2 regions of the Devosia sp. MC521 genome follow, and region 2 is predicted to be linked to the other one. Evidence: riboswitches for the same ligand, from Rfam matches in the RefSeq annotation. Region 2 holds a riboswitch; the other holds the start of a gene.
The links. A riboswitch is a leader RNA that binds a small molecule or an ion and turns the genes downstream of it on or off. The one in region 2 is predicted to bind ZMP and ZTP.
Positions count from the first base shown of each region.

Region 1: it holds a riboswitch for ZMP and ZTP, as region 2 does, so the genes downstream of both, H4N61_RS13280 (DJ-1/PfpI family protein) here and glyA (serine hydroxymethyltransferase) in region 2, are expected to answer to the same signal.

Region 1 is NZ_CP059902.1:2,764,964-2,768,364, forward strand. Features, by position in the region: gene H4N61_RS13270 (DNA helicase) at 1-345, shown strand, start outside; gene H4N61_RS13275 (GFA family protein) at 355-735, shown strand; gene H4N61_RS13280 (DJ-1/PfpI family protein) at 732-1,412, opposite strand; ZMP/ZTP riboswitch at 1,429-1,508, opposite strand; gene mmsB (multiple monosaccharide ABC transporter permease) at 1,878-3,152, opposite strand; gene mmsA (multiple monosaccharide ABC transporter ATP-binding protein) at 3,149-3,401, opposite strand, start outside.
Region 2 is NZ_CP059902.1:1,261,281-1,264,681, reverse strand. Features, by position in the region: gene nrdR (transcriptional regulator NrdR) at 1-336, opposite strand, end outside; gene glyA (serine hydroxymethyltransferase) at 352-1,641, opposite strand; ZMP/ZTP riboswitch at 1,761-1,843, opposite strand; gene H4N61_RS05945 (DUF6161 domain-containing protein) at 1,956-3,095, shown strand; gene H4N61_RS05940 (hypothetical protein) at 3,105-3,317, opposite strand.

The sequences.
Region 1 (3,401 bases), 1.5 Mb from region 2:
ATTGCGCTGAACTGCTCGGACGAGGTGAGCGCTCAGACCATTGCTGACGACCTCGCCCAAGCCGGTCGCCCTTCGTTTATCCTCATCGACTATATGCAGGCCCTTGATCACCAGCGCAGCAAGCCCGATCTGGGCACGCAATTGGAAAAACTCAAAACCGCAGCGCAAGATCACAGCGCCATCATCTGCCTCATCAGCCAGATCGACCGCGCCTTTGACGATAGCGACAAACGCTTTCCCAACATCGATAATCTGCGCCTACCCAACCCAATCGCACCGCACCTCTTCAGTGTAGGAGCCTTTTTGAACAAGGGCGCCGTCACCTTCCAGACGGTCCAGCCCTAGGGGGAAATCATGCACAAAGGCTCCTGCCTCTGCGGCGCTATCCAGTTTTCAGTCTCAGCGCCCCTCGCCCCGCCCACCGCCTGCCACTGCATTCAGTGCCGCAAGCAGACAGGGCATTTTGAGGCAGGAACCGATGTGCCCAAATCCGCCCTCAGCGTGACGGGCGAGGAGAATTTGCGCTGGTATCACTCCTCGGAAAAAGTCCGTCGCGGCTTTTGCGGCACCTGCGGTTCAGCCCTGTTCTTTGATCCCGTCCATCTCGATTGGATCGGCATCTTCATGGGTGCCTTCGACGGCCCCACCCACACCAAATTGGCGCAACACATCTTCACCGCCGAAAAAGGCGACTACTACGACATCACCGACGGCCTCCCGCAAAACCAACACTAACGCGCCCCAAGCCGCGCCCCGGCTTTGCGCGCGGCCTCTTCGCGTCTCTGCTGAAATGGCCCCGCGCCTTCAATGATCGCCTCTACGTCCGCTCTCCGCGCTGTCTTTGGCGAACCTCCGGACAAGGGCGGCGCGGGATCATATTCCATGCCGAGTTGGATAATGCGCGCGCGGTCCTCGCCAAAAACCCGCGCCACAAACGCCAGAGCGAAGTCGATCCCCGATGTTACACCCGCGCCGGTAATGCGATTGCGGTCACTCACGACACGCTCCGCCACCGGCTCAGCGCCCATCAGCGCCAGCTGATCCAGTGACAGCCAATGGCACGTTGGTCGATAGCCCGCGAGCAGGCCGGCCGCCGCCAAGACCAATGACCCCGTGCAAACCGAGGTGACATATTGCGCTGTCTCCGCGCGCTCGCGCAGAAACGCCAACACCGTATCGTCATCCATCAGCGCCAATTGTCCCGGCCCGCCGGGCACGAACAACACATCGGTGCGCTGGCAATCGGCGAAAATCGCGGTCGGCGTCAGCGTCAGTCCAGAGCCGCACCGCAGCGGCTCCAAATCTTTCCAAACGAGATCAATGGTGACGCCCGGAACGCGTGCAAAAACTTCAAATGGTCCAGTCAGATCGAGCTGGGTCAGTCCGGGGTAAATGAGCATAGTGACATGCATGGCAAATCCTCCTCCAAAGATTTGCCCAGGCGAACGGCGTTTCCCGGTCGCGCTCCCTGATGGTGCTCCATCGTTTCGCCAGTCACGCAACGGCTTCAGAGTTGCACCATCCCAACCACTCTGCAAACAAAAACTGCCTGTGCGTCCGTCGCGCATCGCCACTCTCGGCGATACCAACCTATCCCCTCGCTCCCTGCAGCCCCTATTCTGGTCCCCGCGCCACTGCAACAACACCAGCGCCCATTACCCCTCCTCAAAGGCACGCCCGAAACGAGCTTGCAATCGCTCATCTTTCGGCATGAGCGCATGCCACGCGAGGCCCTTTTTGCGCCCACTTGCCGCCCATCCGCGTGCCCAAAAGTGCCAGCCAAAAGCCACATCGGGGCCAATGGACGCCACAACCAAAAACTCAACAAAAAACCGGGACTCTCGCCCCGGTTTCTAACGCTTCGCCGCCAGCTAAAATCAGGCCGAGCGATTCTTGTTGTAGAGATCGAAGAACACCGCTGCGAGCAGCACGACGCCCTTGATCATCTGCTGCCAATCGATGTTCACGCCCATGATCGACATGCCGTTATTCATCACACCCATGATGAAGGCACCGATCACCGCGCCCGCCACCTGACCGACACCGCCCAGCGCCGAAGCGCCCCCGATGAACACCGCCGCGATCACGTCGAGCTCCAGCCCCTGCCCCGCCTTCGGCGTCGCCGAATTGAGACGCGCGGCATAGATCATGCCGGCCAGAGCCGCCAAAGCCCCCATGATTGCAAAGATGTAAAAGGTGGTGCGTTCGGTCTTGATGCCCGAAAGCGCTGCGGCCTTGAGGTTGCCGCCAATCGCATAAATGCGACGACCAAAGGTCAACTTCTTGGTCAGGAATACAAAGCCCGCGATCAGGATACCCATAACGACGAGCACGTTTGGCAGGCCGCGATAGGACGCCAGCATATAGGCGAAGAACAGCACCAGCGCCGCGATCACAACATTCTTGATGATGAAGAGGCTAAAGGGTTCAACCACATAGCCGCGCGCAATGCGACGCGACCGCGTACGCAGGCTGAAGAACATCATCGCCACAATCGCCACGATCGCGATCACCATAGTGGTGGTGTGCAGCACAACCGGCTTACCGTTCTCGGCGATAAATGGCGTGGTCAAAGGGCCGATAAGATCAGGGATAAAACCGGCCGACAGCATCTGGAATTCTGCAGGGAACGGACCAACCGACTTACCCGCGAGAATGGCCAGCGACAGGCCCTTAAAGATCAGCATGCCCGCCAGCGTCACGATAAATGCCGGAACGCGGTGATAGGCAATAATATAGCCCTGTGCCGCGCCGATAGCGGCGCCCACGACCAGACAGATCGCCCCGGCCACAATCGGGTTCGCAAGGAATGCCAACTCTGGCGGGAACTTCCATCCCACCATCAGCATCGCCGCCAAAGCCCCGACAAAACCTGAGACTGAGCCGACCGAAAGATCGATATGGCCTGCGACGATCACCAGCAACATGCCAAGCGCCATCACGATGATATAGCTGTTCTGGAGGATAATATTGGTCAAATTCACCGGCTTAAACAGCACGCCATTGGTGAAATATTGGAAGAAAAGCATGATCAGGATCAGCGCCAGCAGCAGGCCGTAATCCCGCATATTGGCCTTCAATGCTCCGACGAGGGTCAGCTCTTGGCCCTGTGCAGGCGCTGCAGCTCCAGTTGGTGCGGTGTCTGTGGTCATGATGCTTTTCCTTCGGCGCGCACGATAGAGCGCATGATCTTTTCTTGGCTGGCTTCGCTGGTCGGCATTTCGCCAACGATGCGGCCTTCATTCATCACGTAGAGGCGGTCCGTGAGCCCCAGCAGTTCGGGCATTTCCGAAGAAATCACGAGGATAGCTTTCCCCTGTGACGCCAGCTGGTTGATAATGGTGTAGATTTCATATTTCGCGCCCACGTCGATGCCGCGGGTCGGCTCATCCAAAATCAAC
Region 2 (3,401 bases):
CACATATTCGCCAATTTGGTCAGAGGTGACCTCCATATCGCCCAAGCTTTCCAGCTGACGGACGATACCGGAGATCATGCGCTCTGCGCGCTCTGGTTCTACAGCGCGCTTACGCAAGGCCGTGTTAACAGAGCGGGCGAGTTTATCCCGATCAAACGGGACTTTTCGTCCGCTCTTTTTCACGACAGTTAGGTCACGAAGCTGCACGCGCTCGAAGGTCGTAAAACGCCCCCCGCAAGCGTTGCACACGCGGCGACGCCGAATAGCGCCCGAATCTTCCGTCGGGCGGCTATCCTTCACCTGCGTGTCGTCATTGCTGCAATAGGGGCAGCGCATGGGCCGTAACCTCTATTAGCTGTAGATCGGGAAGCGTGCGGTCAGGGCTTTCACCTTCTCGCGCACAGCCGCTTCTACAGCGCCGTTGTTGTCTTCGCCGTTGGTCTTGAGACCATCGAGAACTTCGATAATGAGCTCACCAACTTCGCGGAATTCAGCCTCGCCAAAACCACGGGTCGTGCCCGCTGGAGTGCCGAGACGAATACCGGAGGTGATCGCTGGCTTTTCAGGATCGAACGGCACAGCGTTCTTATTGCAGGTGATGTAAGCACGGCCGAGGGCAGCTTCTGTTGCCTTACCGGTCAGGCCCTTCGGACGAAGGTCAACCAGCATCAAGTGGTTGTCCGTACCGCCGGAGACGATCTCAACACCACCCTTTACGAGGGTATCAGCGAGCACCTTAGCGTTAGCAACAACTTGCGCCGCGTACTGCTTGAATTCAGGCTGCAGAGCTTCCTTGAACGCAACTGCCTTACCAGCAATCACATGCATCAGCGGGCCGCCCTGAATGCCTGGGAAAATGGCCGAATTGATCTTCTTCGCGATCGCTTCGTCATTGGTCAGGATCAGACCACCGCGTGGGCCGCGCAGGGTCTTGTGGGTGGTGGTGGTCGCGACGTGCGCATGTGGGAATGGGCTTGGGTACTGGCCACCGGCCACGAGGCCTGCAACGTGCGCCATATCGACGAAAAGCAGCGCGCCGACTTCGTCAGCGATTGCGCGGAATTCAGCCCAGTCCATGACGCGCGAATAGGCCGAGAAGCCTGCGACAATCATCTTTGGCTTGTGCTCTCGAGCCAGCGAACGCACCTGATCCATGTCTACATAGCCGTCCTGCTGACGCAGGCCGTACTGAATAGCGTTGAACCACTTGCCAGACTGGTTTGGCTTGGCGCCGTGGGTCAGGTGACCACCAGCGTCGAGCGACATGCCCAGAATAGTATCGCCTGGCTGTACCAGCGCCTGATAGACGCCCTGGTTCGCCTGCGAACCGGAGTTCGGCTGAACGTTGGCGTATTCAACACCGAACAGTTGCTTTGCGCGTTCGATGGCAAGGCTTTCCGCCACGTCCACATATTCGCAGCCGCCGTAGTAGCGCTTGCCCGGATAGCCTTCGGCATACTTGTTGGTCAGAACCGAACCCTGTGCTTCGAGCACAGCGCGCGAGACAATGTTCTCGGACGCGATCAGTTCGATTTCATGCTGTTGACGTCCGAGTTCCTGACCCATTGCTGCGGCGAGTTCCGGATCGGTCTCGGCAACGGAATTGGTGAAGAAGTTTGGAAACAGATTTGCAGCGCTCATCGGAGGGTTCCCTCGCAAGAGTTCGAAGTGGACGAATTGGCGATGGCTTTATCACGCGAAAGCGCGCGATTCCAAGGCCGGACGATGTGCAAAGGGTCCATAGGGCTCCCCTATTTGCGAATGGGTGCCCAGGCGAGCGGCTCAACAAGGTCCGCGCTCCCCGATGGTTCCCCATCTTTACTCGCCAGTCGCACGAACCAGAGCGTTATGCCGCAAAATGGGGCGAAGGGGAAGAGGGATGAATGTGCAGAGCAGCATCTTGCCCCACAGCGATGAAGATCCTTAAATGACAGTAGCTAGGGAGCACACCAGTGATGATTGACAACGCCGAACACGTTCAGGATGCCCCGCCTCCTCATGCAGATAACTCGAACGACAGCTTTCTACATTGGACTTCCCCCCGCCAATGGATTGAGCGAGAGCTGGAGTTATGGAATGCGCTTCACGCGCGTGTCCGCAAATTGCACCAAATGTCGCCCTTAGCCGGCGATACCCTCCTCCGGTACGAAACTCTTTTTTCCGCTTATCACAGGTTTTACAGCGCTATCGGAGGAGCAAGCGAGACCGACCTTCCCAAAATATTAGATGAGCAAGTCCGCACTCGTCAAATTGCTGTACTTCATGGCCATTTTGGAAAAACCATCAAGGAACTTATCCACGCCGCTCCTCTGGGGATTCTACTAGCCCTCGAAGCTCTAACAGCAAAAAAATGGCTACCCGAAAAAGACGAACTCGCTAGCGCCAATACCGCTGTTGAAATCCAACTTTACAGCAGCCTCACGCTCGACAGCATTCCTAACGCATTCAACCAGCAAGACCTCTACTTATTGGACATCGGAAACCGTTTCGGCGAACTCGTAAGCGACATTGAAGCCGCAAAAAAAGCCGCATCAACTGGCATAGCTGCCCAACAAAAAGAACTAGTGAATTGGATTGGCGAGCAAAAAGTCGAAATCTCGGCACTTCACGAGGCCTACCACACGAAGCTTAGCGTCGACACACCTGCAACTTTTTGGAAGAACAAGGCAGCATCGGCTGAAAAGACTAGTCGGAAGTTCCTATCACTTTTCTTTTGGTTGGTCGGCGCAGCTCTGCCCCTTGCGGCCCTATTGGTCTGGCAGCTTTGGCCAGAACTTAAAGTAGTAAGCCAATCGGGAAGCTCCATCCCGTTCGGCTTGGTTGCCGCTCTCCTCATTCCGACTTTGGGCTATGCGTGGATACGCAAGCAAGTAAGCCGCGTGTTTCTGATCAATCGCGCTATAGCCGACGACGCCAGTTATCGAGAAGTAATGACAATGACCTATCTAGGCTTAGTGAAGGATGTGAAGAGTGAGATTACCAAAGAGGAACGCGGCTTGATCCTCAACGCCTTGTTCCGCCCGACGCCTGCCAGCACGCAAGACGATGGGCCACCTACAGGCATCTTTGACCTACTCAATGGGAAGAAGCCTTAGTCCTTAAAGCTAAGCGTATTTGCCCAATGTGCCGGGAGGCGGCGTAGGCTGGGTCTGGGCCAGCTTTTTACGGAGTTTTGCTAGGGCAAGTTGCTGCATATGACCGCGCGCCGTATTGACCGGAGCGATGACGATCACCTCAGTGCCACTGTCGACGTCAATGGCGGCAACGCGCATCTGCTGACCAAGCTGAACGAACTCGAAAAACACCTCGCCTTCCATATTGGCCTCCAAAAACAGCGCTCTATCGTCATTTTAGCACAGTTGCGAGTTCGGTAACATGGGGCGCTGACCACCAGACACCCC